3 linked regions of the Crateriforma conspicua genome follow. The protein of the gene in region 1 binds, or shares a complex with, the protein of each later gene. Links are inferred from orthologs where the notes say so. Each region holds a gene or a part of one and is shown on either strand. Other genes may lie near its edges.

Evidence for each region.
Region 2: the proteins of accD (region 1) and accC are in contact, whole or in part, in a solved structure (PDB 8UXZ), measured with the Escherichia coli proteins. The link is inferred for Crateriforma conspicua from one-to-one orthologs.
Region 3: the proteins of accD (region 1) and accB are in contact, whole or in part, in a solved structure (PDB 8UXZ), measured with the Escherichia coli proteins. The link is inferred for Crateriforma conspicua from one-to-one orthologs.

The regions. Positions count from the first base shown.
Region 1 is NZ_CP036319.1:1,628,490-1,639,160, reverse strand. What follows is about bases 4,493-7,403. They hold accD (acetyl-CoA carboxylase, carboxyltransferase subunit beta), read left to right. Parts: upstream 4,493-5,500; coding sequence 5,501-6,307; downstream 6,308-7,403. Other genes in these bases: Mal65_RS05975 (hypothetical protein), read left to right, coding at 7,402-7,403; Mal65_RS05980 (serine/threonine protein kinase), read left to right, coding at 6,359-7,240; Mal65_RS05990 (MBL fold metallo-hydrolase), read right to left, coding at 4,493-5,189. Also shown: transcription termination/antitermination protein NusG, read right to left, coding at 66-836; preprotein translocase subunit SecE, read right to left, coding at 912-1,355; tuf (elongation factor Tu), read right to left, coding at 2,060-3,256; more of Mal65_RS05990, read right to left, coding at 4,350-4,492; more of Mal65_RS05975, read left to right, coding at 7,404-8,478; Mal65_RS05970 (hypothetical protein), read left to right, coding at 9,258-10,094; Mal65_RS05965 (hypothetical protein), read left to right, coding at 10,072-10,284; Mal65_RS26370 (hypothetical protein), read right to left, coding at 10,482-10,652.
Region 2 is NZ_CP036319.1:4,841,182-4,851,803, reverse strand. The notes cover bases 1-2,862. They hold accC (acetyl-CoA carboxylase biotin carboxylase subunit), read left to right. Parts: upstream 1-689; coding sequence 690-2,036; downstream 2,037-2,862. Other genes in these bases: Mal65_RS17630 (HEAT repeat domain-containing protein), read right to left, coding at 2,061-2,711; accB (acetyl-CoA carboxylase biotin carboxyl carrier protein), read left to right, coding at 195-671; Mal65_RS17645 (M24 family metallopeptidase), read left to right, coding at 1-33. Outside these bases: Mal65_RS17625 (ABC transporter substrate-binding protein), read left to right, coding at 3,217-4,557; Mal65_RS17620 (PAS domain-containing sensor histidine kinase), read left to right, coding at 4,557-7,349; Mal65_RS17615 (response regulator), read left to right, coding at 7,418-8,683; hemL (glutamate-1-semialdehyde 2,1-aminomutase), read right to left, coding at 8,699-10,015; hemC (hydroxymethylbilane synthase), read right to left, coding at 10,084-10,622. UniProt on the Escherichia coli protein: This protein is a component of the acetyl coenzyme A carboxylase complex; first, biotin carboxylase catalyzes the carboxylation of the carrier protein and then the transcarboxylase transfers the carboxyl group to form malonyl-CoA.
Region 3 is NZ_CP036319.1:4,849,872-4,860,514, reverse strand. The notes cover bases 7,761-10,643. They hold accB (acetyl-CoA carboxylase biotin carboxyl carrier protein), read left to right. Parts: upstream 7,761-8,905; coding sequence 8,906-9,382; downstream 9,383-10,643. Other genes in these bases: accC (acetyl-CoA carboxylase biotin carboxylase subunit), read left to right, coding at 9,401-10,643; Mal65_RS17645 (M24 family metallopeptidase), read left to right, coding at 7,761-8,744. Also shown: Mal65_RS17675 (glycoside hydrolase), read right to left, coding at 1-319; transcription elongation factor GreA, read left to right, coding at 592-1,071; biotin synthase BioB, read right to left, coding at 1,199-2,200; Mal65_RS17660 (hypothetical protein), read left to right, coding at 2,514-3,113; leuS (leucine--tRNA ligase), read right to left, coding at 3,142-5,982; Mal65_RS17650 (leucine-rich repeat domain-containing protein), read left to right, coding at 6,587-7,552; more of Mal65_RS17645, read left to right, coding at 7,629-7,760. UniProt on the Escherichia coli protein: This protein is a component of the acetyl coenzyme A carboxylase complex; first, biotin carboxylase catalyzes the carboxylation of the carrier protein and then the transcarboxylase transfers the carboxyl group to form malonyl-CoA.

The sequences.
Region 1 (10,671 bases):
GCGACGATTGCCGGCGGCGGAAACGGCCGCTTCGCACGGGTCATCCCGCGACTTGCCTCAGCTGCTTACAGCGGTTCGACCTGCCAGTGATCCAGTTCCATCGGAACACTGCGTCCGAAAATATTGATGATCACGGTGACGCGACCGTTGGCTTCGTCCACGCCATCGACATCGCCTTCTTGATTCTCGAAGTTGCCTTCCTTGACGCGAACTCGGTCGCCGACCTTGAAGGGAATCGACGTCTTGATGGTCGGTTCTTCTTCGTCTTCCTCGGCCGTACGGTTGATGAATCGTTCAACGTCTTCCGGCTCCATCGGCATCGGCTTGCCGGCGGCGCCGGTGAAATCGCTGATACCGGCGGTCTCACGCACCAAGAACCACGTGTCATCGTTGATGATCATGTGGGCCATGACGTAGCCGGGCAGAAGCTTTCGTTTGGTAATTCGGCGTTTGCCATCGCGGGTGAACGTGGCCACGTCTTCGGTGGGTACGACGATGTCGCCAAAGAACTCTTCCATCCCTTCCATCTTGACGCGTTTTCGCAGCGCGTCGGCAATCGAATCTTCGCGATTGAACGCGACTTTCAAGATGTACCAATCCATCAACGGTTGGACATCACCGATCGGGGATTCGATCTTCTTTTCGGCTTCGGATTTTTGCGGGGGTGGTGCGGCCGGCGGCAATTCGGGCGCGGCAGGTTCCGGCGTTGCGGCATCGGCGACCGGAGCATCAGCCTCCGGCGTCGCCTGGTCCGCGCCGTCGTCTTCGACGCGATCGACCAGATCATTCAGGTCGCGAGGTTGGTCGTCGGACGATTCGTTTGGGGGGACAGACATGCCGGAATAGATTACAGACGGAATTTGATTTCAGAAGACCTGGGTGGGCCCGGGATTGCAAAAGCCCGGTAATTATCAGCTGGTCACGCCCAGAACGTTAAAGAACCACTGCCAAAGCACGTCGAACAAGAACAACGTGGTGGCCAGGAAAAAGATCGTAAAGATGACCACGATCGACGCGCGGATCAGTTCGTCCTTGCTGGGCCAACTGACCTTGTTCATCTCCGCTTCGACGGCGATCAAAAAGTCAGCGAAACGGGGCCAGTTCACCAGGCGAAAACCGAACCACAGGCCGGCAACCAAAACCACCCCCGGGACAACGGTGGGCCAGTAAGACCCGGCCGTCATCATCGACTTCATCGTCGAATTCAATTGCCAGGCTCCCAGCCCGACGATCACCCAGATCGCCAGCGCGGTCGCTTGGCGGACGATCCGTCCTTGCGTGGGCTTGTAAACCGACGCCTGGAACAGTTCGCTGATCAGAGGACTGTTATTGGCTTGGGCGATATCGCGGGACATGCATCCGCTCCCTGGGAAAGCCGTTGCGTAGTGATGTGGCGATGGTGGGTCCGAATCGCCGGACGCGTCCTTGCTGACGACCAAAATCCTTGCTGACGACGAAAATGTTTCGACTTGGCGACGATTCTTGTGTGGCGACGAACGGTCAGGGTTTCGGCACTGGATGACACGAACCGATCGCGTCGTCCATCTTCGTAAATGTGATTGATGCTAGTGGTGGGCTCGCATGCGGGGTGCACCGCACGAACCCTGGTCCCGCATACCGCACGGACGAAAACCGGACCGGAACCATAACCGGACCGACCTTCGCATCGACGGGCTGCAAAAAACGCAGACCGCCAAGTCGGGCGACGGGTGGGCACCGAACGTCTGGAACCGAGGGAACAGACGCCGGCACGTATTAGCAGGGGCGGAGGGACTCGAACTCTCAACCGCTGGTTTTGGAAACCAGTGCTCTAACCAATTGAGCTACACCCCTGGGTGAATCCGATGGAATGCCAGCATTCCGCAGCAGATTCGATCGGCCGGTGGGCCGTTTGTTGGCGACGGTGCGTCCATTACTGGACCAACGCCCGCGTGCAATGCCAGGATTGCGGATCGCAAAAACCTTGAACGCCCATCGGATGTCGGGCGTCCAAGGTTAACCGTTGGATCAAGATTTCGGAAGCGCTACCGGGATCGGCCTTGTCTTCCGACGCCCCGATCTACTCGACGATCTTGGTCACGACACCACTACCGACGGTACGGCCGCCTTCGCGAATCGCGAAGCGTACACCGTCGTCCATGGCGATCGGCTTGTGCAATTCGACGGTGACCTTGACGTTGTCACCGGGCATGCACATTTCGGCGTCGACCAAGTTGGCCGTTCCGGTGACATCGGTCGTACGGAAGTAGAACTGCGGGCGGTAACCGCTGAAGAACGGGGTGTGACGTCCACCTTCGTCCTTGCTCAAGCAATAAACTTCGGCTTCGAACTTGGTGTGCGGGGTGATGCTGCCCGGCTTGGCCAAGACCTGACCACGCTGGATTTCTTCACGCTTCACACCACGCAGCAGGCACCCGACGTTGTCGCCGGCGCGGCCTTCTTCCATTTCCTTGCGGAACATTTCGACGCCGGTGCAGGTCGTCTTGGTGGGCTCTTCGGTCAGACCGATGATGCTGACTTCCTCGCCGACCTTAATTACGCCGCGTTCGATCCGGCCGGTAGCAACCGTACCACGACCTTCGATCGAGAAGACGTCTTCGATGGCCATCAGGAACGGCTTGTCTTCTTCGCGAGCCGGTTCCGGGATGAATTCATCCAGGGCGTCCATCAGTTCGCTGATGCACTTGCTGGCTTCCGGATCGTCGGGCTTGTTGTAAGCCGGCAGAGCCGAACCACGCACGACCGGGACATCGTCGCCGGGGAACTTGTACTTGGTCAGCAGTTCGCGGACTTCCAGTTCGACCAGTTCCAACAACTCTTCGTCGTCGACCAAGTCGCACTTGTTCAAGAACACCACGATGTAGGGCACGTCGACCTGACGGGCCAACAGCACGTGTTCCTTGGTTTGCGGCATCGGGCCGTCGGCGGCCGACACGACCAGGATGGCACCGTCCATTTGGGCGGCACCGGTGATCATGTTCTTGACGAAGTCGGCGTGGCCGGGGCAGTCAATGTGAGCGTAGTGACGCTTGTCGGTCTCGTATTCGACGTGAGCAACCGCGATGGTCACCGTCTTGGTCGCGTCACGAACGGTACCGCCCTTGGCGATATCCGAATAGCCTTTCGCTTCGGCCAAGCCCTTGGCGGCTTGGACGGCGAGAATGGCGCCAGTCGTCGTCGTTTTACCGTGGTCAATGTGGCCAATCGTCCCAACGTTAACGTGGGGTTTGGTCCTTTCGAATTTGTCCTTAGCCATTCTGGTTCACCTGCGATCACGATCGTTCACACCACTATCACCGCCGAGATACGCTCAGTGGTAATCCTCCCGAATGCTGTCCGTGTTCACACCCACGGGGTCGTCAGCAAACGTTCGGCCGTGCGAGACCGCTTTAATTCTGTCTATCTCTGTCGAAACGAAACAAAACGTACATCCGGCGACGGCGCGTCGACAGCGGCACCGGCCTATCAAAGCCAGTTCCGCCGTGACCCGGTCGGTCACCATCAAGAGCTGCTGATGGGATTTGAACCCATGACCTCATCCTTACCAAGGAGGCGCTCTACCCCTGAGCTACAGCAGCATGTTTCGGCGTTCGATGCACCGCCGCTCGCGCGACTCCGCCAACCCCCGCCCTGCAAACCGAACCGCCAAAGCAAATAACCTCGGACGTCCGGTGGGCGAATCGGCGGAACCGATCGATCGAAATACACCTGGGCCAAAGCGGGTGAAGGGAATCGAACCCTCGTATTCAGCTTGGAAGGCTGCTGCACTACCATTGTGCTACACCCGCGATTTGCAACCACAAGCCGGACAACCGGCCTGGGCCACTTGCCCCCGTCGCTGGGCATCAACCGGCATCGAAGAAATCGACACGACAGACGACGCAATCACCGACGGGCTCATTCAGTGGGGGCTGCAGGATTCGAACCTGCGTAGGCATAGCCAACGGATTTACAGTCCGTCTCCTTTAACCACTCGGACAAACCCCCGAATTGTTCAAATCGAATTGATTGTTTCTTCTCGGTTGCTACCCGTCTTAATCCGTATCTTTTCTGTTCTTGTTTCCAACGTCTTTTCTTTGGCCTACAACCAGCCAGAGCCGAATTGCACGCACGTTGCCGTGGCGCAAAGGCCGGGCCAGCGGCCACCAGCGTCTGTCGTTGTTGTAGAGCCAGCGGAGGGATTCGAACCCACGACCGGCTGATTACAAATCAGCTGCTCTGCCAACTGAGCTACGCTGGCCTTGTAGAAAGGGCAGAGTGTAGCGATCCGGCCCGAGGCGACAAGACGGAATTGGCCCCTGTGACTTCAATTCCGGTTGGTTTTTTGGGCGAATATTTCGCCCCCGGTTCTAGAACGACACTTTCAGACCGTCTTGGGCGATCATCAGTTCGCCATAAAACGTTTTCCGGATTTTCTCCGAGTCCACCGGATCGACACTTTCGTCCAGCGGGTTGATGTGGGTCAGCAGCAACCGTTGCGGACGAATCAATGCGGCCAGTTCGGCAATCCGGCTGGTCCAACTGTGTCCGGTTTTCTCGGCCCACTGGCGATGCGTGTCGCGAAAATAGCATTCGTGAACCATCAGATCCGGCACCGATGCGGCTGCCCCGGAACCCGCATTGGCCGCAATACCACCCGCTGTATCGGCGTCCCCACCGAACCAGGTGATGTCCTGTGGGTCGGTCAGCCCCGACGTGTCGGTGGCATAGACCAAACGCTTGGCCTGGCAAGATGCGACGGCCGGCCAGTCCAGCCGATAGGCGACCGAACCGCCGGGATGTGGCTGGCGACGCCAAGACACCGTCGCACCGGCGGCAGAAAATTCGGGGGTGTCGTCGATCGTCACCCACTGAACATCCAAGGGAGCGGGAAAAATCAAATCCGCGAACAGATGCGTCTGGATGGCGTCCAGCTTGGCCGCTTCACCGAAAACACGCACCTGATCCACCGGCCGTCCGGCGACGGAACGACAATGCAAAACATCCAGCAAGAAAGTCAGACCGGCGATGTGGTCCAAATGGGCGTGGCTGATCAAGATGTCCAGGTGATCCGTCTCGATCAATTCAGTCAGCCGAAACAGCCCCGTGCCGGCATCCAACACCAATCCACACTGGGGCACGCAGTAACAAGACGTATGCCGGGACCGGTTGGGGTGATACCCGGCGGTCCCCAGACAGTGAAAATCCATCGGCTTATCAGTCGCCCCAGCGAAATACCTAATTTGCAACACCGCCACGACGGCCCGGCCGAACGCGACCGACCAGTCTAGCATGCCCCGGAGCCGGTTCGACCTGACGCCGGCCCGACGAGGCCTGGTCCACGGTAGTCGCTGGCCGATGCCGGGGCGAAGCCCGATTTGCAGCAGCATTTTTGAAAATGCTTTGCTAAAGTGGCTGACTTGTCGATTCCCAACGATCCGTCCGAGTGTCCATGGCCACAGCGAGTCCGAATTTGTCTTCGACGCCCCGAACGCCTGACGCGTCCGTCGATCCGCCCAGCATGCCGCGAAAACGAGGCGTCCCGGAAGGCCTTTGGCTGAAGTGCCCGGGGTGCGGAGGATCGATCTATAAAAAGGAAATCCAACAACGGCAGAACGTCTGCCCGAAATGCGAACACCACTTCTATGTGTCCGCCAGCGAACGAATCGAACAAGTGCTGGACGAAGGCACGTTCGAGCCGATGAACGACCAAGTTCGATCGGTCGACCCGCTGCAATTCGCCGATCGCCGTCCCTATGCCGACCGGCTGGTCAGCGAACAGAAACGAACCGGGCTGTCCGATGCGGTGGTCACAGGCACGGGCATGGTCCGGGCACGACGCGTCGCGTTTGCCGTGACCGACAGCGCATTCATCATGGGCAGCATGGGCAGTGCGGTCGGCGAGCGACTGGCCCGCCTGGTCGAACACGCCACTGCCCACAACCTGCCCCTGATCATCGTCAGCGGTTCCGGTGGTGGTGCTCGAATGCACGAAGGCATCCTGTCTTTGATGCAGATGGCCAAGGTCACCGCGGCCCTGGCCAAGTACGACGAAGCCGGCGGGCTGTTTATCAGCGTCCTGACAAACCCAACGATGGGCGGCGTGGCGGCCAGCTTTGCGTCGCTGGGCGATTTGGTGTTCGCCGAACCCAAAGCGTTGATCGGATTCGCCGGGCCGCGAACGATCAAGGCGACGATCGGGATCGAACTTCCTGCGGGATTTCAGACCAGCGAATTCTTGCTGGAACACGGCTACGTCGACCGTATCGTCGAACGAAAGAACCTGAAAACGGAAATCGCGCGGGCGATCGACTACTGCGGCAAGTAGGCTGGCCGCGACTGATGATCCGAATCCATTCTTGGCACCAGAATCAACGCTATGGGTCTGTTTGATTCCATCCGGAACGCTTTCGGTTCCTCTCAAAAGCACCAGGTCATCGACGTCGACACCCGTTACGAACGGATGCGGACCAGTGCCGTGGGCACGATGAGTTCCTTCTACGTCGCCAAAGACCATAAAACCGATCGCTTGGTCGGCGTCAAATTGCTGGACATCGAAAAGCACGAGCAATTCGAGGCTCGGTTCAAGGGCCTGAAGAAGCCCGGCGAAGCCGAAATCGCTCTTTCGATGCACCATCCCAAGATCGTCGAAACGTATGAAGCCGGCGTCACGCCCAAGGGGCAACCGGTGATCATCATGGAGTACATCGAGGGGCCGAGCCTGCAACAGATCATTGTCAAAAAGCAGCGACATCTGATCGCCGGCATCGAAACGACGTTAATTCGTGACATGGCCGAATCGCTGAAATACGTCCACGACCAGGGATATATTCACCGAGACATCTGTCCGCGGAATTACATCTGCTTGCCCGACATGAGCGGGCTGAAGCTGATCGATTTTGGCTTGACGGTCCCCGCAACGCCGCCCTTCATGGCACCGGGAAACCGGACGGGGACGCCGTTGTACATGTCGCCAGAAATCGTGCGGCGTCGGCCGACGGATAAGCGGGTCGACATCTTTTCGCTGGGCGTGACGTGTTACTGTCTGTGCACAATGCAGCATCCCTGGCAGGGCGAAGTCGTCACAGGCAAAGCGGCACTGCAGCACGACACGACCGAACCCACACCGATCCTGGAACGGGCCCCCGACCTGGACCCCAAGCTGGCACGTCTGATCATGCACGCCTTGCAGCCCAGCGTCGAAAAGCGGGTCCAATCGATCGACCAATTCTTGGCCACCCTCCGCACCATCGCGGCCTGAAACTCCCACGAACAATACGCGCCCCCCAACTCCTCAATAGGGGCCACCCATATTTGTTTGTCTTTTCAGAGTCTCAAAAGGGGCCACCCAGATTTATTTGTCTTTTCCGCCGATGACGGGTACGATCAGTCGGTTCGACAGCCAGAATTGGGGATGGATTGATGCCACGAAAACCACGCTATGAAGTCGCGGACCCTGCTCAGGTGCAGGTCTTTCACGCGGTACAACGCTGCGTCCGCCGGGCGTTTTTGTGCGGTGAAGACCCGCTGACTGGCCGATCCTTTGAACACCGGCGACAGTGGATCCGGGACCGCCTGGAGTTCATGGCAAGCGTCTTCGGCATCGACTGCTTGACCTATTCGGTCATGAGCAACCACTTGCACTTGGTGCTTCGAAGTCGTCCGGACGTTGTCGCTGCATGGAGCGACCAGGAAGTGGCCGGTCGGTGGTTGCGGTTGTTTCCGGCTCGCCGGCGTCCGGATGGTTCAGCCGAACCGCCGACCGAGGCAGACATCGCGGCGCTGGTGAATCATCCGGAAGTTCTGGCCGAACGTCGACGACGACTGTCGGATGTCAGCTGGTGGATGCGGTGTGTTGCCGAGTTCATCGCCAGACGTGCCAACCGCGAAGACGAATGCACGGGCAGGTTTTGGGAGGGGCGATACCGGTTGCAAAACCTGCTTGACGAAGCCAGTTTGCTAGCCTGTGCGGCCTATGTGGATTTAAATCCGGTGCGTGCAGCGATTGCCGAAACACCAGAATCAAGTCCTTACACCGGAGCGAAAGATCGCATCGATGACCTGCCGCAGCAACCGAGTCGACTGCGGCCAAGCATGCATGAGTGGGAACGAAGTCGCCGGCGTCGCCACAGTGGATGGATGAGCCCGGTAGAGATCAATGAGGCGAAGGACCCGGTTGGTCCCTGTGTCGAGAAATCGGGGCGGCGGGCGAGTTCCAAAGGCTTCTTGGGGATATCGCTGGTTCGATACCTGGAATTGCTCGACTGGACCGGTCGGCAACTTCGGTCGGACAAACTGGGGTCAATACCGAAACACTTGGCTCCGATTCTATCCCGCATCGGCGTCGACACTCGGGGGTGGTGCGATGTGGTTCGCCGCTTCGGCCGCGTCTTCAAGCGTGCGGCGGGAACGCCAGAAAGCCTCGCACGTGAAGCCGTGCGGTGCGGCCAACACTGGATGTGTGCACCGGACAACCCACTGGGACTCTGTTCCGACTAGCGGCACGGCGCCGACCGGCCGCTGCCGAGCAGCAAGCGAAATCTGAATCCGCTCGATGTTGAGAGCGAGCGGTAACACTGCGCTCCCGGTCCGCTTCCAGAGCTTCGCCTAGGCTGTTTCATTGCTTCCAAGGGAGAAAATCCGGCATCCCGGTGGACCAGCCCCTCCAGCCAACCGCCCCCCCACGCCGACCGCAGCCCCTTTCAGGCCCCCCTACCGGAAAACGCCACGCAATGGCAGCCGCAGCATGACTGTGCTTCGTGTAATTAATGGGTGGCCCTTATTAAGCTCCCTCGATGTTGAGAGCGATCGGTAACACTGCGCTCCGGGTCCGCTTCCAGAGCTTCGCCTAGGCTGTTTCATTGCTTCCAAGGGAGAAAATCCGGCATCCCGGTGGACCAGCCCTTCCAGTCAACGGCTTCTACGACACCTCCGGCCCCCCCCTTCCAAGCCTTCGAACGAAAAACCGCTGCAAACTGGTGGCAAAGCGACAAACGTGATCGACAATATTTATGGGTGGTCCTATTTGAGAAGCGGCGTAGGGAGCCGGACCGTCGGCTGGGGGATACATGCCGCGACAACTGGTCTGTTCGGCAAAAACGGCCCGCGGCCGTTTCAAGCTAGGCAAGCTTGGCTTTTCGGGTTGAATTCGTTGACACGAAAATTTCGCCGTAATTATACTCCCTGTGGATGCACGGCCCCCGCAGCAATTGCGTGGCGGGCCGCCGATCAGTCTTTTCTGCCCCCACCGCCAATTCTTTGCTCGGAACCCATTCCTCATGAATCTTCTCGGGAAGGCGCTGACGTTCGCCGTGTTTGCCTTGAGCATTGTGTTCATGGTCGTCGGGCTTGCCGTCAACGCATCACACCGCAACTGGCGCGACGTCGTGCTGGGCCCTGGCGGCTTGAAACAGCAAATCGAAACCGTTGAAACCACCAACGATCAACTTCGCGATTCGGCTCAGCGAACCCAAGCGGCTCTAGACCGCGAACGCGCCGCCCGCCGCACCGCTCTGGCTGCCTTGCAGACTCAGCTGAACCAACTGCAACAGGAATTGGTCCAAAGTGCGGCCGACGTGGAAGCCCTACGTGCGGCCAATACGGAGCTGACCCAGTTGGACCGTTCTCGTGCGGCCGACTTGGAAGCCAAGACCGAAGAAATCACTCGACTGCGGGCCGCTCTGGTCAAGGAACGCGAGGACCGCGACACCCTGTTTGCCAAATCGCTCGAGCTGACCGACTTGCTGAACCGCGCCCGCGGCACCGTTCAAAACCAAAAGCAACGCAACGATCAGCTTCGCACCCAAGTCACCCGTCTGCAGGAAGTGGTCGAAGCCAAGGGCATTGACGTCAACGCACCGCTGGACGGCGCACCGCCGGAACGAAACGGTGTCGTCTTGGTCGTCAACCGGCCTCGCAAACAAGTCGAAGTCAGCATCGGCAGCGACGATGGCCTGCGTCAGGGACACCTGCTTGACGTGACACGAAACGGTTCGTTCGTCACCCGCCTGCGTGTCGGTTACACCGAACCGGATCGTGCCGTCGCCGAAATCTTGTCTGACTACAGCAACCGAACCATCCAGGAGGGCGACCGTGTCGACACTACCTACGAATGAGCCCCCACGGAAACAGCCGCCGAACGTCTACACGGTGATGCTGATCCTAAGCACCGTCTTCATGCTGATAGCCGTCGTCGCGATGCTGATCGAAGCCGGCCGCTGGGCTCCCGATTACTGGAACACGCGGACGGCACAACCCAGCGTGATGCATATCGACGCCGACGCGGGAGCACATTTCCGCAGCTAGACGGCAAAATTTCCGCAGCTAGCCGGCAAACGCGCGAGTTAGCAAACGCACAGGTGATTCAGCCATCGGCGAAAGCCATGACGGTGAGCCGATCCCCGAATCAGCGAAACACAAAATTCCAAACAGGCGACCTTGCCCCAAGGTTGCCTGTTTTCGTTTTACAGGCACGCACAGATGCGGGCTTGCTTGGTCGTACCTCAAGACGCCCGCAACTTTTCCGCTTCGGCCTCCAGCGCGGCGATCTCTTCTTCCAACGCTTTGGTTTCTTCTGGATCATCGGCCTGCTGCTTCGAACCGGCCAATCTTGGGCGCAGTGTGCTTAGCTTCTTCTTAATGACTTCCAGTCGTTTTTTGGCTTTCTTATCCATCTCGATTCGTTTCGTGGTT
Region 2 (10,622 bases), 3.2 Mb from region 1 along the record:
AAGGGCCTCGATGATTGTCGGCTGATTCTGTAAAGTCTGCGATCTGATCTTTTGGGGCCACAGCGCCGATACTGATTCGCCACCCGGGCCCAACGGGGCTGGGGCGGCCCGGTCGGGGCACCCACCACGAAGCCTCGCGCTGCTGAAAATCATCCGTGGCTTTTCCCGTCACCTCCGCGATAGAACGATAAAGAATGAGCAAGGGAGAAAAGTCAAACACCGGCGTGTTTGACATCGATCGCATCCGTCAAATCGTCCAGTTGATGGAACAGCACGAGCTTGGCGAAGTCGATCTTCAGCAAGGCGACGAAAAAATCAAACTGTGCCGTGGGGTTGCCCAGGCTGCCGTGCCCGTCGCCGCACCGGCACCGGTGGCGGCTGCACCGGCCGCGGCGCCTGCCGATGCATCGGCCGACACGTCGGGCACCATCACGATCAACGCGCCGATGGTGGGCACGTTTTATTCACGCCCCAATCCCGAATCGGAAACGTTCGTCAAGGTCGGCACGGTGGTCAGCCCCGATACGGTGTGCTGCATCGTCGAAGCGATGAAGGTCTTCAACGAAATCCCCGCCGAATGCAGCGGCAAGATCGTTGAAGTGTTGGCCCAAGACCAACAAGCCGTCGACTTTGGCAAACCGTTGTTCCGTGTCCAACCGCTGGACGGTTGAAGCAAAACCTGACGTTCTATGTTTAAGAAAATTCTGGTCGCCAACCGCGGCGAAATCGCGCTGCGCGTCATCCGCGCTTGTCGTGAAATGGGCATCACCAGCGTCGCCGTCTTCAGTGACGCCGACCGTGATTCGATGCACGTCCAATTGGCCGACGAAGCGTACTGTGTCGGTACCGCCCGCAGTGCCGACAGCTATCTGCGGATCGATCAAATCATCGCGGCCGCAGAAGTTTCCGATGCCGACGCGGTCCACCCGGGCTACGGCTTTCTGTCGGAAAACGCCCACTTCAACGAAGTCTGTCGGGAAAGCGGATTCGAGTTCATCGGCCCCAGTGCCGATGCGATGCGCAAACTGGGCGACAAAAATACCGCCCGGTCGATCGCCATCGCCAATGAAGTCCCCGTCGTTCCGGGCAGTGACGGGTTGATCGAATCGGACGACGTGGCACGACAGACCGCGGCGGAAATCGGCTATCCCGTTTTGATCAAAGCCACCGCCGGTGGTGGTGGCAAAGGCATGCGGATCGCCGAGAGCGAAGACGTTCTGGCCGGCGCACTGAAAGCCGCCCGAAACGAAGCCGCCGCCGCATTTGGTAACGGTGGTGTCTACCTGGAAAAGTTCATCGATCGGCCACGCCACATCGAAGTCCAAGTCATCGCCGACACCCACGGCAACGTTTGCCACTTGTTCGAACGTGATTGCAGCGTCCAGCGTCGGCACCAAAAGCTGATCGAAGAAGCACCCTGCAGCACGCTGACCCCCGAACGTCGTGACGCGATCTGCCAGGCGGCGGTACGCATGATTCGCGGGGCCGATTATGCCAACGCGGGGACCGTCGAGTTCATCGTTGACCAAAACAACGATTTCTATTTCATCGAAGTCAATGCTCGGATCCAAGTCGAACACCCGGTCAGCGAACTGGTCGCCGGCGTGGACTTGATCAAAGAACAGATCCGCGTGGCCACCGGCCAGCCGCTGTCATTCAAGCAAGAGGATCTGGTCTGCACCGGGACGGCGATCGAATGCCGCATCAATGCGGAGAATCCGGATCGCGGTTTCCAGCCGTCCCCCGGTCGAATTGAATCGATGTTTGCCCCCGGCGGGATGGGCGTCCGTTTCGATTCGCACGTCTATGCGGGCTACACCGTTCCGCCACACTACGATTCGATGATCGGCAAGCTGATCGTGCACCGTCCGACGCGTGAAGAAGCGATCGCGACGATGCGGCGTGCTTTAGCAGAACTGCAGATCAAGGGCATTTCCACCACGGCTTCCTTCCATGATGTCGTGCTGGGCCACCCCGAGTTTGTGGCCGCGACCATCGATACCAAGTGGGTGGATCGCGAGTTCCAAAAACCCTGATTGATCGGTCGTGATGCGATCGATCTAAAATCGCTCGGTCGACGCTTCGGTGTCGGCCGAATCAGATCCAGCGGCGTCCAACGCGGCGATCCATTCTTGCGGCTGGTCACCGAAGTCTTTGCCGGTCGCGTCACGCAGCGAATTGACCGCCAAACGCTGGGTCGACGGGTCGCTGTCATTCAGTGCGATGCGCAGTGCGTCCACGGCGACCGGAGATTGAAATCGTCCGAGTGCGGCGATCGCGGAATTGCGGACATCATCATCGGGGTCGGCGTTGACCGTGGTGGCCAACAGCCGCGCCGCTTCCTCGTCACCCCGTTTACCCAGCCCACGACAAGCTTCCATTCGGACTTTGAAGTCGTCGTCATCCAGGCCCTTGCGTAACAGGTCCAGTCCGTTGGCTTCGTCGGCACGGCCCGCGGCGACGACGGCCAACCGCCGCATTTCCGCGCTGGGGTCGTGTTCGTAAATCTTGTCCAGTTCACTTAGCCAATACTGTTGGCGATCGGCGGTCATCCGGGCGATGCCACCAGCGACGTCCTGCAGTTCTTGGTGTCTTTCAAAATCGGTGATGCCCAACTGGCGGTCGTCACGCCATTCTTTCATCACAAAGTACGGATTGACCTTTTTCAACGCGTACAGCGGTCCGTCGTGACAACCCGGCGCGATCGTCATGATCGTGCCAAGCAGAACGGCGGATCGTATCGCGAAACCGAGGCGAATGGCCTTAGCAGGACGACTCGGTTCGATTCGGCTGCGGATCATGCGTGAATCAAGGCTCGTGAAGGAACGCGTCAGGGAAGGTCCGATGCCAAGGCAACGCGACCGTTTTGCGATGTAGCAAACCACGATGGCTGCCTCCAAGGGCAGTTTCTCGGCAACTGTGAAACTGCCAGTTTCCGCAACTGCTGGGATAGGCACCGAATGCGGGCCGGCGCAATCCCCCCGCCCAATCGATCCATTCCGATCAGTTGGCCCCATCGGATTGCCTTCCCATGGTTTCTAAATGAACGCACGCGCCATGTGCTAACAGTCAACGGCACAGTTTCCATAGAGCCGGACGAATCGCGATCTGGGTATTGCGTCGACGAATCAATGTGACTTGGCAGAGTTGTGGTTTGGGACGACGTGAATCCGTTGCGATGTGGTGTTTCGGCACGAGCAAACTGATGGGGGCATCATGGCACTTTCCATTCACTCCAACCGTTGGACGATCTTTGCGCTGTTGATCGCGTCGGCTTGGATTGCATTCATCGCCCAGGCGCCAAGGGTGCAATCCGCCCACGATTCCATCGCTTCACGTTCGTCCAACGTCCGTGTCGATCCCGCTGGGGCGGACTTTCCCGAGTCGGTCACAACCGAGACGCATTCGGGCCAGCGCGTTCCAACATCCGACAGCGTGAATACCCACGATCGGATCACGATTCATGTGGGAACGTCCACATCGATGACCGGGCCATGCGCTGATTTGGGTAATTCCGTGTTGGACGGGATTCGGGCCTCGTTCCACCAGGCGAACGCCGAAGGCAAGCGGTATCGATTTCAAATCACGGCGATGGATGATGCCTATGATCCTGCCAAAACGGCGTCGAACACGAAACGGTTGCTGGCCGATCCGACAATCTTGGCGGTGATCGGCAATGTCGGAACTCCGACCGGCGTGGTTGCCGCGACGATGTGTTGCCAGACAGACACGTTGTTTTTCGCACCGATCTCGGGCGCGCAGATTCTGCGAACCGAAGGGACGCAGACGCTTCAGCATTTTCGCGGCAGCTATGAAGACGAGGTGTTGGCGTCGATCAACGCGATCCTTCGCTACAGCGACGTTTCCGCCGACCAGATCGGCTTTTTCTGTCTGCGGGACGGACTCGGGATGGCGGGATTCAAAGCCGCCTGTCAAGTATTGGAGCAACACGGTGGTATTCCCCCGCACCACATACCGGTCGGGTTGTACGCCAGAGATTCATTGGCCATTCAAAACGGTTTGGCGGACCTGCTGAATCACCAGCGACCGCCGAGAGCGATCATCGTGGGCGCGTCAACCGACGCGGCGAAAGAGTTTGTGTCCCATGCGCGACGCCATGGCTATCGCGGCTGGATCATCTGTATCAGCTTCGTCCAAACGGATTCGCTGGCACGTGTCATCGCCGTCGACGACCGTCGAGTGATCGCGACTCAGGTGGTCCCCGATCCGCTTTCAAACCACGCTATTGCGATCCGGTATCGCGACGCGTTGAAAGACTTCTCGCAAAAATCGCATCCGAATCCCGCATCATTCGAAGGCTATTTGCTTGGATCCGCATGGGTGCATGCCGTCGAATCATTGGAAGTCCATCCCAACCGGAAATCGGTGGTTCAGGCCGTTGAAAACATTTTCGCGGGGATCACACCGGTTCCCTGGTTGGAAGAATTCCGCAGTCCGCAAAACCCCGATGGCAAGCGGATTTGGGCCACCCGACTGACGTCATCGGGAGTCCAATATGAAACGTGGGATCAGATCTTTGCATCGGAGGCGTTGTGATGCATCGAGTCATTCCCCCCCACAAACTCATTACGGCCATGCTACTGGCCGGGGTCGTCTCGGGAATCATTCTGCTGGTCAGCTGCGTGGTGACGCTTCAGCGGCTGAACGACCAACGTTTGCAAGCGGCCGAAGCTGAGATTCGGGCACGCGAGCTGGTCGATCAGACCCAGCGTTTTCGCAGTTCGATTGAAAGCATCGCCCTGCGTCCCGAGCGGCAAGATTGGGAACAGGTCGGCGGTCAAGCAGAAAGGGAACGTGATCAACTGCGCGAAGCTTTACAGTTCGTCGATTGCGGCCAGCAGCATCGTCCCGACGACTGCCAGTGTCAGAAGCTTTACGAATCCTTGGATGAAATCGTTCTTGAAATCCAAGGCTTGGGGCGATCAAGCAAGGTTCTGCGCGGCGATTTGCAAGTGCTGAAGCAACAGTTTTGTGTCGCTCGTGATGCTTTACTGCGAATCCGTACCGCCGCTGAGTCCGTCGAAGGACGCTACCGTTTGAATGGCAGCATTTCGCCAGGAGATGAAAACCATCGCAACATTCAAACGATTGTTGTGGAATGCAGCGATGCCTTGCACTACATGGAACGGACGCAAGCTGCGTCGCACGTCAGTGAACTGCTTCGATTGCGTGAAGGCGCCTATCGACCATTGCTAATGCGTTTGGAGCTTTCGCTTCGACGGCTGGCCGAGTTAGAGGATGCCAAGGGGATCGCGACGATCGATGACTTTGCCAAACTTCGACAGGCTGTTTTTGATCATTCCCAATCCCCTGATTTGTTTTTTCACTCAGATTGCGACAGCATCTTCTGTCTGCGTTTCAAGGTGATCGAAAATCAAAAACAGATCGCTGCGTCACAGGAACGTCTGAGCGGTTTGTTGACGCAAGTCAGCACGAAGGTTGCAAACCGGCTGGTCACTCTATCCGGTGACGATTCCCAACGCGCCGGCAAGATGGGGAACCCATTGCAATCCGCCATTTGGACAATGGTCGTCTTGGGCGTGATGTTGTGTGTGACTTTTGTAGGGTTGGCGGTCGCAGTACGAAGTCTGTTGATCCGGACATTCGAAACGATCGAAGAGAAACGTTTGGAGGCGGAAAAGCTGGCGCTGGTGGCAAAGTACACGGTGAATTCCGTTGCGATCACCGACGAAAAAATCCGCGTCGAATGGGTCAACGAGGCGTTCACACGAAACACCGGGTACACCCTGGATGAAGTCGTGGGATCGTCGCCCGGCAAGTTTTTGCAAGGGCCGCTGACCGATCCGAAGATCATCCGAAGGATGCGCGCGGCGCTCCGCAAAGATCTCGGGTTTCGCACGCGAGTTTTGAACTACAAGAAGGATGGAACACCCTACTGGAACGACTTGGAAGTCAGACCCATTCGGGATCAAAACGGCGAAGTCACCAAATACATCAGCATCCAAACCAACGTCACTTCTCAGGTGGAAGCCGAACAGCGACAAGCCAAACTTCAGCAGGAATTGAAGCAACAGAAAACGTTGCTGGATACCATCGTCCAGCACATTCCGGCGGGGGTCATCGCGGCCGGACCTGACGGAAATGTCACTTGCTTCAACGCGAAAGCAGAAAAACTGCTGGGGGCAAGTCGTGATGACTTGAAACGTGTGGACCAAGTGGACGCAATCTGGCATTTCCAAGAAGACGATGGGAATGTGGAATCGGAATTCCAATCCCCGCTGGGTCGCGCGGTCAACGGCGAAGACATACCCAATCGTCAAATCCGTGTGCAGGTGGGCGGCGATGACCGTTGGCTGTTGCTGGGCGCCGTCGCGTTTGATAGCGAACACGTCAGCGGCGGTGTGGTGATCTTCAACGACGTAACGGAACAGGTCGCAACCGAACACGGCCAGCGGCAATCGCAAAAGCTGGAAGCCATTGGCCAGCTAGCGGCCGGAATCGCTCACGAAATCAATACACCGATGCAGTACATCGGCGACAACATTGATTCGTTGGCGGAATGGATGGACGAGTTCGGTAGGTTCTTGGAACAAACCACCGATGGCGGCGATGATGATGACGTCGATCGACGTGATTCGACGGATCTGCCGGCACAGCGAATCCAACGATTGCAACAAATGGTCGCCGAAGCGTTGCAGGATTGTCGCGAAGGATTTGATCAAGTGACCGGCATCACTCGCGCGATGAAGGAGTTGTCGCACCCGGGTGAAGCAACCTATCAGTGGGCCGATCTGAATCGGCTAGTCGTCGGCGCCATCACACTGTCAAAAAATCGCTACAAGTATCACGCCGAGTTGGTGAAAGATCTGGAAGCCGATCTTCCAGAAATTCAATGCCGGTCGGCCGAAATCAGTCAAGTCGTTTTGAACTTGGTTGTCAACGCTTCCGATGCGATCAGCGAACGTCTGGAATCCGATGATTCCCACAGCGGTGTGATTCGAGTCGAAACGCGCCGGCAAGATGATCAGGTCATCTTGCGTGTCAGCGACAACGGTTCAGGGATGGACCAAGCCACCATCGAACGCATTTTCGATCCGTTCTTTACGACCAAAGACGTCGGCAAGGGGACGGGACAGGGATTAACGATCTCGTATGACATTGTGGTGGCAAAACATCAAGGCACATTGCTGGTCGATAGCGAACCGGGTGTGGGAACGACGTTCACGGTTGCCTTGCCTATTGAACGTGAAAACGATGGTGAATCGGAAGCCTACTCGCGGGACCTTGGTGATCCAGACATTTGGCTGGACGAAGATCCGAACGTGTTGGATTCATTGGATGATGCCGACGATCTGATCATCACCTGAACAATCCAAATGGAAACAAACAAAAAAAATCGGCTGTTTTGTCGAACCACAGATGGGGTGAATGAAAGATGAACGATCGAGTCTTATTCGTCGACGACGAACAAAAAATGCTCGACGCGGTGGCGCGTCGCTTCGAAGGGACGTTTGAAATTCATACGGCTTCGTCGGGGGCGATGGCGCTGCAGATGATGGAGCATCAAGACCCGTTCGGTGTTGTGATCTGTGACATGCGAATGCCGCAGATGGACGGTTTGCAGTTGATCAAGGAAGCACGGAAGAAGTTCCCCGACAGCATCTACATGATGCTGACCGGAAACCAAGATTTGACGACGGCATGCAACGCGGTCAACGTCGGCCAAGTGTTCCGGTTGCTTCACAAGCCGTGTCACAGTTCGGTGCTGCACCGCGCGATCGAAGATGGTTTGATGCAATTCGATTTGCTCAATGGTCGCGAAGATTTGCTGCGCCGGACCTTCGGCGGTGCACTGACCGTATTGACGGAAATCTTGGAATTGACGCATCCCATTGTTTTCCAGCGTTCCCACACCGTGATGCGGTTCGTCGACGAATTGGCGGATCAGTTGGGCCTGGGCAAACCTTGGGACTATCGCGTCGCCGCATCGCTGGCCAACATCGGCCGCGTCGTCGTGGGCGAACATGACCAAGACCGGACCGACACCTATGGTGTTTGCATCGATTCGGAAGCCGAGATCGCTGGTCGCTTGATCGCCAACATTCCGCGTTTAAACGATGTGGCGGAAATCGTTCGCCGGCATCCCAATGCCAGCCGAATTCCCGATCATCCCGAACAGTCCCGCGAAACGCGAATCGAAGCCGGGGCTTTGTTGCTTCGTACCGCGATCGTGTACGAGTTTCATTTGCGAAGTGGGCTGAAGCCTGACCGAGCTTTGACTCAACTGACGCATGCGATCCCGGGGCTTGCCAAGTCCGTGTTGGACGCTGCGGCAAGGTTGGATGTGTCGGAGTTCTCGGCACCCGACGACGAAAGACCGGATGTTGAGATTCGACCTTATGCACTGAAGGAAGGCATGATCCTGGCGCAAAACGTCCAAACCCGCGATGGTTCCCTGCTGTTGTCCAAGGGGACCCGGTTGAGCCAAGCGTTCATTGAACGTTTGCAACAAATGGCGATTCGCGACGATCTGCGGCCGCTGTTTGTCCAGGCCATTGTGGAAACCCCCGAGGCGTCGGAGGAATCCAAACCGAACGCAGCGGATGAATCTCAGGGACAAAGCGACGGCGATACGAACGCGGATCACGCTTCGGCCGATTCATTCAGTGGTGCCGACGAACCGGTTGCTGCATCGATCTAGCCGTGTAACGGTGGGTCAATCAGATGCGATCGCGGCCAAGACCTGTTGCGCCGCTTCGATCGTCTGGTCGATCATCGCTTCGGTATGCGTGCGGCTGAAGAACAACGCTTCGAATTGGCTGCATGGCATGTAGACGCCTTGGCCGATCATGCCCCAAAAGTACTTGGCGAACCGATCGCGATCGCATTGGTCGGCATCGTCCCAGCTGTTGACCGGTTGATCGTGAAAGAACAGCGTCATCATGCTGCCGACTTGTTGGACTTGGTGGGGAATCTCGGCCGACGTTGCCGCCGCGTCCAATCCATCGGCCAACTTTTTGCCCAGGCGTTCCAGTTGTTCGTAGGGCGGTTGGCGTTTCAAAATTTCCAGGGTCTTACTGCCTGCGGCCACTGCCACCGGATTGCCGCTTAAGGTTCCCGCTTGAAAGACTTTTCCGGCGGGCAGCACCTGATCCATGATGTCCTTTCGGCCGCCGTAGGCGCCCAGCGGCATGCCACCGCCGACGATTTTGCCAAGCGTCGTCATATCGGGGGTGATCCCATAGCGTTCTTGTGCACCGCCGTAGGCCAAACGGAATCCGGTCATCACTTCATCAAAGATCAGCACGCATCCGTCATCTGCGGTTAGCCGTCGGACTTCTTTCATGAAGGCTTCGCTGGCCGGGACGCACCCCATGTTTCCGACCACCGGTTCCATGATCACGGCTGCGATTTGGCCGGGATGATCGGCAAAGCACTGTCCGATCGCATCGACGTCGTTGTATCGCAGGACGATGGTGTCGCGGCTGGCGCCAGCGGTCACACCCGGGGAATCGGGCGTGCCCAAGGTTGCGGCGCTGCTGCCGGCGGCGACCAAAAGACTGTCGACGTGGCCGTGGTAGTTGCCGGCAAACTTGATGACTTTCTCTCGACCGGTGGCGCCACGTGCCACGCGAATTGCGCTCATCGTCGCTTCGGTGCCGCTGTTAACCAGACGCACCTTTTCGATCGAACCCACCGCATCGATGATCTGTTGCGCCAGCACCGATTCGGCTTCCGTGGGGGCGCCATAGCTGGTCCCACGCGATGCGGCTGCCGTGATGGCATCGATCACTTCGTCTTGGGCGTGACCCAAAATCATCGGTCCCCATGAACCGATGTAGTCCAAGTACCGATTGCCATCGATGTCAAATAGGTGCGGGCCTTTGGCGTGATCGATGAACAGCGGTGTTCCGCCCACGGCGCCGAAAGCTCGTGCGGGACTGTTCACCCCACCGGGCATCAGTTGTCGTGCGGATTCGAAGGCGGCGCGACTTTTTTCGCCGGCGGCGGCTGTCAATGAAATCGATGTCATGTCGTGGGAACCGTGCAGTGATTGCAGTGAATGTCAGGCGTTGAAGTTTTTGGTGTGGCGGTGACGAATCACAGGTTGGACGAACGTTCTTGTTCGATCATTTCTCTGGCGCCTGATTCGATCAACCGGTTCGCAATGTTAGTGGCCAACTGGATCGTCGCTTCCGCATCGGGCGAATCCAATTCACCCGTTTCGTCCAGACACTGTTGGCCGTCATGTGACAAGACACGAGCGTGGACGTTCATGCGATCGTCAACGATGGTTGCCAACACGGCGATGGGCGCCAAACACCCGCCGTGCAATTGCGACAAGATGGTTCGTTCCGCTGTCACACACAGCCAACTGTTGGGATCGTCCAGTTTTGAAACCGCATTCGATGTCGTCGTGTCACCGGCGCGAACTTCGATACCCAGAGCACCCTGCCCCGGTGCCGGCAGCATCTGTGAAAGCTCAATCGTTCGACGCGGCAGGTCGTCCATCTCCAGCCGACGGATGCCGGCTTCGGCCAACAGGATCGCATCGAACTCGCCGCTGTTCAGTTTGGAAAGACGGGTTTGGACGTTGCCACGGATCGGCCGAATGTCCAAGTCGTTTCGCAGTGCTTTCA
Region 3 (10,643 bases), 3.2 Mb from region 1 along the record:
CATCACCAGCGGATTCCGGAATGATCACGAACGGATTGCGTGGTTCGCCCGTGGGGTCTTGGACCAGGGATGCAGACCCCTTGATTTTGACCTGATAGGTTTCCGGGTCGGCACTGGACCAGCGGTCGCTGCCTTCGTACCGGGCTTGGATGTGGATCAAATCCGGGCCACCGGCGAACAGCCCGTCATCAGGTTCGGCCACTCGAAACGCGACGACCTTTTTCGGCGGCTCGTCGGGTGATGCGGCGGAGGCCAACCGCGACGATGACAAGGCGGCGACGACTGACAGAAAAACGACGCGGGCCGTCGTGATATTCATGGGGGTCCCCAAGGCGTGATCGTGCTTTTGCCTCCCAGTGTAGATCAGTCGGCCGGGTTGATTTCGAGCCGGTCGCCGGTCGATGCTCCGCTGCGACAGCGGGTCGTCGCGTCGGCGAATACGTCGGTCAAGCACGGGCAAGACGCCACGGCAATGGGAAACTGGCTTTACACAGGGGGTGGGGATCGGGATAATACGGGGCTTTGAAACCGAAGGCCTTTTCCGCTGTCCGCGGCGGAAAAGGTTTCTTTTTTGTCCGAAAGGAAAGATGGATGCACGAGACCGTTCCCATGACGCGGGAGGGTTACAACCGTTTGAAAGCCGAAATCTCTCGCCTGGAAAACGATGAGCTGCCCGTCATTACCGAAAAGCTGGCTGCCGCCCGCGAGGAAGGCGACCTGAAGGAAAACGCCGAATACCATGCCCAGCGTGAAAACCAGGGCATGCTGATGGCGAAGATCAGCGAGCTGAAAGACAAGGTCGCTCGGGCTTCGATCGTTGATACGTCGCAAATGCCCAAGGACGAGGTCGCTTTCGGCTGCACCGTCACCGTCGAAGACTTGGCCTACGGTGACGAAGAAGAGTTCACTCTGGTCGGCACCGGCGACGAAGATTACGACACGAACAAGATCCTGGTGACCAGCCCGCTGGGCCAAGGACTGATCGGCAAAAAGGTCGGTGACACCGCGGAAGTCGAAGCGCCGGCCGGCATGCTGAAGTTCAAGATTCTGAAGATCAAGTACGAATCCTAAACGGCTGGATATTCTTTCACGGGCGTTTTTGCCGTCCCATCAAAAAGGGCTCCGAGGTCGTCATGACCGCGGAGCCCTTTTGCATTGGACTGGGGGCAGGCGTTTCGATCCGCTGACCGATCCGGTACTAGCGGGCGACAGGTTCGATGTTGGTGGTGATGTCAAAGCCCATGTCGCGGATCATGTCGTAATCGGCTTGCGGCGGTTGCCCCTTGGTCGTCAGGTAATCGCCGACAAACAGGCTGTTGGCCACGTACAGGCCCATCGGCTGCATGTGACGCAGGTGAATTTCGCGGCCACCGGCGATGCGGATTTCGCGATCCGGGTTGACGAACCGGAACATCGCCAACGCTTTCAAGCAATCGTTGGGCGACATCGCTTGGGTGCCTTCCAATGGCGTGCCGTCGATGGCGTTCAGAATGTTCAGCGGAATGGAATGCACGCCCAGCTCTTTCAAGTCGAACGCCATCTGCACGATGTCGTCGTGGGATTCGCCCATCCCGATGATCCCACCGCTGCACATTTCCATTCCCGCGTCGCGAACGTTTTCCAGCGTTTGCTTGCGGTCTTCGTAGGTGTGCGTCGAACAGATGTGACCGTAATAGTTTTCGCTGGTGTTCAGATTGTGGTTGATGCGATCAACACCGGCGGCAAACAAACGATCGGCTTGTTCGCGGTCCAGCAGCCCGAGGCTGGCGCAAATGTCCAAGTCATACTTGGCTTTGATTTCCGGCACGATGGATTCGACCGCGTTCATTTCGCGTTCGTTCGGGCCGCGAGCGGAGATAACCAGGCAATAGGTTTTCGCGCCCCGTTCATGCGCCAGCTTGGCCGCTTCCATCAAGCGATCGCGCTGCAGAATGTTGTACTTGGGAACCGGCGCGTTGCTGACCTTGGACTGGCTGCAGTAGCTGCAGTCTTCCGGGCAGAGTCCGCTTTTCGCGTTCATCAGAAAGTACAGCTGAACGGTACGGCCGAAATGCTTTTGGCGGATCCGGAAACCGGCGGCCATGATCGCCGGGACGTCCAAGTCCGAAGCGTTGATGATCGCCAACGCGTCTTCACGGCTGATTGTTTCGCCGGCCAGCACCGAGGAGGCCAGTGAGTCATAGAAACCGGGTTCCGCCATCGGCTTGGCGTTGATCGCCACGTCGGAATCGGTGGAAACGGGAGGCAGGGTCTCCGGGGTGGCCGCGTCGGTGGTCGACATGATCTATCGGGCTCGCTGAATTCGATGAACAGGATCGGGGACGCCGTCCATGACACGATTTCTGGGGCGCGACCGGACGTTTGGTTCCGCAAAAAGCGGATTCGTATCGGTCGGCCCATCGCATCGGGCGGGCTTTTGCATCTGCGGTGCAGATCGTTCAACATGGTGGCCCTTGGCCGACAATTCAGCAAGAGCGGCCGACCGTCGCGAACCCATTTGTGAACCGTCTACGTTGGATCCCACCGAACCTGATCGAAGTCCCCAAGCGGGGCCCCAAGCGTGGACGTTGCGTCTGGGGTGTCTGGCCGAACTGGCATCGGCATCCGCCCCGGCGTCCGCGTCGGATCGTCCACTGGGCCGCCGCGACCGAGTTTTGGTGCGGACATCGCGGGGCGTGGAGCTGGGGGAACTGGTGTCGCCGGTGAGGTGGAATTTCCTACAAGGGCGTCAAGCCGGTCCCTCGCCCCGAATACTGCGCCGCACCACACCCCAGGACGAATTGCTGATTCGACGCTTGGATCGGCATCGATGCGAAGCGGTGGAGGCCTGTCGCGACGCGATCCGATCGGCGGGGATCGTCGCGACGCTGTTGGACGTCGATCACTTGTTCGACGGCGGGACGCTGTTGCTGCATTTTTTGGGCGACGTTCCCGAGCAGATCGACGCGATCACCGGCGACATCGTGCGACAATATGAAGCAGTGGTTCGCACGGGTGAATTTGCCGAATTGCTGGAAACCGGATGCGGTCCAGGGTGCGGCACCGACGCCGCCAAAGGTTGCGTCGGTTGCGTGTCCTGTGCCGCCCACGCGGCCTGTCGCACGGCCCGCTGAATCGGCGTTGGTGCATGACGCCGATTCGTCAGGGTTTGACGACGAAGTTCACCAGACGTCCGGGCACGGCGATTTTCTTGACGACCGTTTTCCCGTCCACCAGCGATTGGACTTTGTCGTCATTCAACGCGGCTTGGATCATGTCGTCCGGTTTGGCATCGGCGGGGACGTTGATCTTGGTCTTCACCTTGCCGTTCAGCTGGACCGGGATCTCGATGGTTGATTCGCGGATCGCATCTTCGTCCCAGGTCGGCCAGGTGGCATGGGCGATCGAATCATCGTGCCCCAGGCGGTTCCAAAGTTCCTCGGCCAAGTGTGGGGCATAGGGCGACAACAGAACGAGGAACGAATTCATCGCTTCGATCGGTCGTTCGTCTTGGCGGGTGAAGAAGTTGGTGAACTCCATCATCCGTGCGATCGCCGTGTTGAAGCTGAGCCCTTCGGTGTCTTCGGTTACTTTTTTGATCGTTTGGTGAAGGACACGGTTCTGTTCTTCGTTGCAGGGCTGGTCGACTAATTCGGCACACAGTTGATCGTCATCGGATTTCGCATCCACGATCATTCGCCAAACGCGATCCAAGAAGTTTCGCACGCCGCCGACGCCGGACATGTTCCAGGGCTTGGTGGCTTCGAGTGGTCCCATGAACATTTCATACAGGCGCAGCGAGTCGGCACCGTATTCACGCACCACCGCGTCAGGGTTGACGACATTGCCACGACTCTTGGACATCTTGTCGGCTTTGGCGATGACTTCGATGTCGGTGCCTTTGACGAACAACTTGCCTTTGCGTTTTTCCGTCGCATCATCGTCAAGGTCGTGGCCGTCGGTGCTTCGCAACACCAACGTCTTGTCGTCTTCTTTGCCTCGCACCGCTTCGATGCCAACGTCGGCCAGGGGTTTCTGGTGCTGTTGGGCCTGATCTTCGCTCAAGTGAAATTGTGCTTGGCCCAAGATCATGCCTTGGTTGACCAGCCGTCCGAATGGTTCGGCGCAGGTCACGTGTCCGCGATCGTACAGGACCTTGTGCCAGAACCGGGCGTACAACAGGTGCAGCACGGCATGTTCGGCACCGCCCACGTACAGGTCGACGGGCATCCAAGCCTTTTCCAGCTCGGGGTCGATCATGCATTGGTTATTTTTCGGATCGATATACCGCAGGTAATACCAGCAAGATCCCGCCCACTGGGGCATGGTGTTGGTTTCGCGTCGGAAACGTCGTCCGTCCAATTCGACGATCAACCAGTCGTCGTCGGCCTTGGCCAGCGGCGGCTCGGGGCGGCCGTGGGGTTTGAAGTCTTCCAGTTCCGGCAGCGTCACCGGCAAGTCTTCGGCCGGCACGGTGCGTTTGCGGCCGGTCAATTCGCCGGCTTCATCGATTTCATGAAGCACGGGGAACGGTTCGCCCCAGAAACGCTGGCGGCTGAACAACCAATCGCGAAGCTTGTAATTGACCGCGGCACGGCCCAGGTGATCGCCGTCCAGCGATTCGGTCACGGCTTTTTTGACTTGGTCTGTCGTCTGGCCATCAAACGGGCCGCTGTTGATCGCCACGCCGGTGGCCGAAAAACAAGCCTTGCCCGCCAAGATGACTTCGCGCCGGGGATCATCGTCATCAGGCCGTACGACGGGAATCACTGGCAAGTCGAATGCTTGGGCGAAATCAAAGTCGCGTTCATCGTGCGCCGGAACCGCCATGATCGCGCCCGTCCCATAACCAGCTAACACATAGTCGGCGACCCAGATCGGAATCGGTTTTCCGTTGACCGGGTTGATCGCGTGCGATCCGGTGAAGACGCCGGTTTTGTTCTTGTCGCCTTCGGTGCGTTCCCGATCACTTTTGAAGGATGCTTGTTCGCAATACTTTTTGACTTGCGGCGATTGATCTTCGGTGGTCAATCGATCCCGCATCGGATGCTCCGGTGCAACGACCATGTACGTCGCGCCGAACAGGGTGTCGGGCCGAGTCGTGTAGACACGCAGGGCATCGGTGGGATCTGTCGGAAAGCCTGACTTGGCACGTTCGGTTTTCCAAGCGTCAAACTGGTCGGCCGGGCCGATGAAGAAATCGACTTCCGCGCCGGTGCTGCGTCCGATCCAATCCTGTTGCAGTTTCTTGATGCCGACGGGCCAGTCCAAATCGTCCAGGCCGGACAACAAGCGTTCGGAATACGCAGTGATCCGCAACATCCACTGACGCAGCGGGATACGTTTGACCGGATAGCCGCCACGTTCGCTTTTGCCATCGATCACTTCTTCGTTGGCCAATACCGTCCCCAAATCGGGACACCAATTCACTAACGCGTCGTCTTGATAGGCCAGACGATGATCGTCCTGGTACGATTCGATCACCGCATCACCTTGGGCGGCGATTTCCGCCGGGATCGGCAACTCGGAAATCGGGCGACCCTTTTGTTGTTCGTCGTCGAACCAGGTGTCGTACAGGACCAGAAAAATCCACTGGGTCCAGCGGAAATAGTCTTCGTCCGTCGTCGCGACGACCCGATCCCAGTCGTAGCTGAACCCCAGCATCTTCAATTGGCGTGTGAAGTTGTCGATGTTCCGTTGCGTCTGGATCCGCGGGTGTTCGCCGGTGCTGATCGCGTGTTCCTCGGCGGGCAATCCGAACGAATCGAAACCGATCGGGTGCAGCACGCTTTCGCCGCGCAGCCGTGCGAACCGTGAAACAATGTCCGTCGCCGTGTAGCCTTCGGGGTGACCGACATGCAGACCGTCGCCGCTGGGATAGGGGAACATGTCCAGCACGTAGCGTTTGGTCCCGCCGGGCAAACGTGGCGTGGCGAACGTGCGATGGGTCAGCCAGTATTCTTGCCAGCGGGGTTCGATTTCGGCGGGGTTGTAACGCGGCATCGGTATCGCAGTCGAGTCGTCGGGAAACAGGGGATCACGGCGGAGCGTCGGCATTGCCGCCATCGCCCGGGGGCGATGGATTCGGCGGGCTCGGCAACGCCAGGGCATCGCGAGGCGGGATTCTAGGTCAACGTCGTGGAAGCTTCCATGACCGGGCAATCGCCGCCGGGGGACCTACGTTTCACCGCAATCGACGTTGACAGCGGTCCACGGCGGCTGTTATCCCGCGATTGACGACCGGATCCGTCCCTCTTTCAGCGATCCCTTTGTGGCCAAATCGGCGAACCCGCCGGAGACATGTCCGCACAGGCGGTCGTGCCGTTGACCGACGTTTGTGACCGCCCGCCGGATGTGAACGTTCGGCAGCGACGGATCCCCCCACCGACCAACCAGGCTTCATCGCCAGCGTTCTTTTTGCGGGAAAAGAACGCCATCCGTGCCTGCCAAAGGTTTCGCAGCCGCGTGACCTTTGGTGTACGGACGTGCCAGGATCACCGCGCGACGATTACTGGGTCAATCGTCTCGACAATGACCTGCGGCGATGAAGTCACGACGCACCGGGGTGCGCTACGACGTGCCCCGGTGCGGGGATACAATCGCCAGCATGCCGACCAACGATCCCCAGCGCGAAGCCGCGACTGACGACGCAGCGTCTGACGAACAAGTCAACGCCGACGCAGCCACCGACGTCCAAGCCGGAACCGACCCCGAATCCGCGTCGCAGGGTGCCCAAGGCGATCTTGCGGGCGATCCCGCCGATGAAGTCCTGCCGGGCGATGACACGGGGTTGGACGACGCTCCGCCGGTGACCGTCCAGGATGAACGACGACGGCGGCGCCGAAAGAAACAGTTGGCCGTGGCCGTCGCGGTGATCGCGGCGGTGATCGCGGTGGTTGTGTTCTGGGGCGGCGAATCGCTGGATGTGATGCCGGAAACGACGGAGGAAGTTCCCGCGGCCCAGCGCTTTCACGCTCTGGTCGAACAGATTCGTGCCGAAGATCTGCAATCCATCCACGTGACCGAATTCGAGGTCACCGACGCGATGTGTCAACAATTGCGGGGCTTGGACAGTTTGCAACACGTGATCTTTGACCAAGGCAGCATCGGTGACGAAGGCTTGGCGGCGATCGCGTCGTTGCCCAAGTTGCAGCACGTCCGCTTGCGATTGTCGCCGATCACCGACCAAGGCTTGGCGTCGCTGACCGAGTGTTCCGATCTGTGGCTGATCAATCTGCCGCACAGCCGGGTGACGGCCGATGGTGTCGCCCAGCTGGGCAAACTTCCGCGGTTAAGACAGCTGCGTTTGGGAACCGATCGAGCGGGCAATGACATTTGCCGCGCGATCGCCGGTTTGACGTCGCTGCGTGGCATTCACCTGATCGGCATCGGGGTGACCGACGAAGGGATGAAGTTGATGGCGGAAATGCCCTACCTGGAATCGCTGTATTTGGACGATTCCGCGGTGACCGATGTCGGATGGCAATGGCTGTTCGACACCAAGCCACAGTTGCACGTGCACGTCGATCAGCAGCACCACGATCGCGACCCCCACGCCCATCGCCACGACTGATCGGCGGCCGGCCATCGCGTCGAATCCCATTCGCACAGACTTGGATCGACGCGCCCGAACCGTCATGATTGGCGGCATGAATGCGAAAGCCCCCCACGCCGATCGTTTGCGCTCTTTGCGTCAGTCCTTCGAAACGCACCAAATCGATGCGTTGTTGGTGACCGACGAAATCAATGTCGGATACTTGTCCGGGTTTACCGGCGACAGTTCGTACCTGTTGGTCGGAACCGGCGAAGCGACGCTGTTGAGTGACCGACGATACGAAACACAAATCGCCCAGGAGTGTCCTCACTTGGCCGCCGCGGTTCGGCCGCCCTCTCAATCAATGCCGGACTTGCTGGCGGAGGTCTTCGCCGGATCCTGTTACCGTCGCGTCGGCGTCGAATCATCCAGCGTCACGTTGGCCCAGTGGGACGCTTGGCAAGACCGTTTGGCCGATGCCGAGCCGTCGATCCAGTGGGTGCCGACCGCGGGCGTCGTCGAAGCGTTGCGGCAAATCAAAGACGAATTTGAAATTGGTCGGATCCGCCAATCCATCGACATCGCCGAACGAGCGTATGTTTCGGTGACCAGCCGTTTGACGCCTCGGATGACCGAACGCGAAGTCGCCCATGACTTGGAATCCGTGATGCGGACCCTGGGGGCATCGGGGGTCAGTTTTGAACCCATCGTTGGTGCCCAGCCCAGTGGTGCCCTGCCCCATTATCGGCCCGATGCGGTTCCGCTGGGCGATGCCCCGACGCTGTTGATCGACTGGGGGGCTTTTTATCAAGGCTATGCCAGCGACCTGACGCGGACGCTGCATCGTGACGCCGCTAGCGATGCGTTTCGTCGCGCCTACGACGTGGTTTTGGCAGCTCAATTGGCGGCGATCGAACGCATCAGCGATGGCGTCGCTGCCAGCGATGTCGATGCGGCTGCCCGCAATGTGATCGAAGCGGCGGGAATGGGCGACGCTTTCAAACACGGCTTGGGACACGGCATCGGGCTGCAGATCCATGAATCCCCCCGGATGGCGTCGGTCAGCCCGCAGGTGTTGTCCAGCGGGATGGTCGTCACGGTTGAACCCGGCGTCTATTTCGAGGGTGAATTCGGCATCCGAATCGAAGATGACGTCTTGGTGACCGATTCCGGGTGCGAAGTGCTGACGCGATTGCCCAAGGGCCTCGATGATTGTCGGCTGATTCTGTAAAGTCTGCGATCTGATCTTTTGGGGCCACAGCGCCGATACTGATTCGCCACCCGGGCCCAACGGGGCTGGGGCGGCCCGGTCGGGGCACCCACCACGAAGCCTCGCGCTGCTGAAAATCATCCGTGGCTTTTCCCGTCACCTCCGCGATAGAACGATAAAGAATGAGCAAGGGAGAAAAGTCAAACACCGGCGTGTTTGACATCGATCGCATCCGTCAAATCGTCCAGTTGATGGAACAGCACGAGCTTGGCGAAGTCGATCTTCAGCAAGGCGACGAAAAAATCAAACTGTGCCGTGGGGTTGCCCAGGCTGCCGTGCCCGTCGCCGCACCGGCACCGGTGGCGGCTGCACCGGCCGCGGCGCCTGCCGATGCATCGGCCGACACGTCGGGCACCATCACGATCAACGCGCCGATGGTGGGCACGTTTTATTCACGCCCCAATCCCGAATCGGAAACGTTCGTCAAGGTCGGCACGGTGGTCAGCCCCGATACGGTGTGCTGCATCGTCGAAGCGATGAAGGTCTTCAACGAAATCCCCGCCGAATGCAGCGGCAAGATCGTTGAAGTGTTGGCCCAAGACCAACAAGCCGTCGACTTTGGCAAACCGTTGTTCCGTGTCCAACCGCTGGACGGTTGAAGCAAAACCTGACGTTCTATGTTTAAGAAAATTCTGGTCGCCAACCGCGGCGAAATCGCGCTGCGCGTCATCCGCGCTTGTCGTGAAATGGGCATCACCAGCGTCGCCGTCTTCAGTGACGCCGACCGTGATTCGATGCACGTCCAATTGGCCGACGAAGCGTACTGTGTCGGTACCGCCCGCAGTGCCGACAGCTATCTGCGGATCGATCAAATCATCGCGGCCGCAGAAGTTTCCGATGCCGACGCGGTCCACCCGGGCTACGGCTTTCTGTCGGAAAACGCCCACTTCAACGAAGTCTGTCGGGAAAGCGGATTCGAGTTCATCGGCCCCAGTGCCGATGCGATGCGCAAACTGGGCGACAAAAATACCGCCCGGTCGATCGCCATCGCCAATGAAGTCCCCGTCGTTCCGGGCAGTGACGGGTTGATCGAATCGGACGACGTGGCACGACAGACCGCGGCGGAAATCGGCTATCCCGTTTTGATCAAAGCCACCGCCGGTGGTGGTGGCAAAGGCATGCGGATCGCCGAGAGCGAAGACGTTCTGGCCGGCGCACTGAAAGCCGCCCGAAACGAAGCCGCCGCCGCATTTGGTAACGGTGGTGTCTACCTGGAAAAGTTCATCGATCGGCCACGCCACATCGAAGTCCAAGTCATCGCCGACACCCACGGCAACGTTTGCCACTTGTTCGAACGTGATTGCAGCGTCCAGCGTCGGCACCAAAAGCTGATCGAAGAAGCACCCTGCAGCACGCTGACCCCCGAACGTCGTGACGCGATCTGCCAGGCGGCGGTACGCATGATTCGCGGGGCCGATTATGCCAACGCGGGGACCGTCGAGTTCATCGTTGACCAAAACAACGATTTCTATTTCATCGAAGTCAATGCTCGGATCCAAGTCGAACACCCGGTCAGCGAACTGGTCGCCGGCGTGGACTTGATCAAAGAACAGATCCGCGTGGCCACCGGCCAGCCGCTGTCATTCAAGCAAGAGGATCTGGTCTGCACCGGGACGGCGATCGAATGCCGCATCAATGCGGAGAATCCGGATCGCGGTTTCCAGCCGTCCCCCGGTCGAATTGAATCGATGTTTGCCCCCGGCGGGATGGGCGTCCGTTTCGATTCGCACGTCTATGCGGGCTACACCGTTCCGCCACACTACGATTCGATGATCGGCAAGCTGATCGTGCACCGTCCGACGCGTGAAGAAGCGATCGCGACGATGCGGCGTGCTTTAGCAGAACTGCAGATCAAGGGCA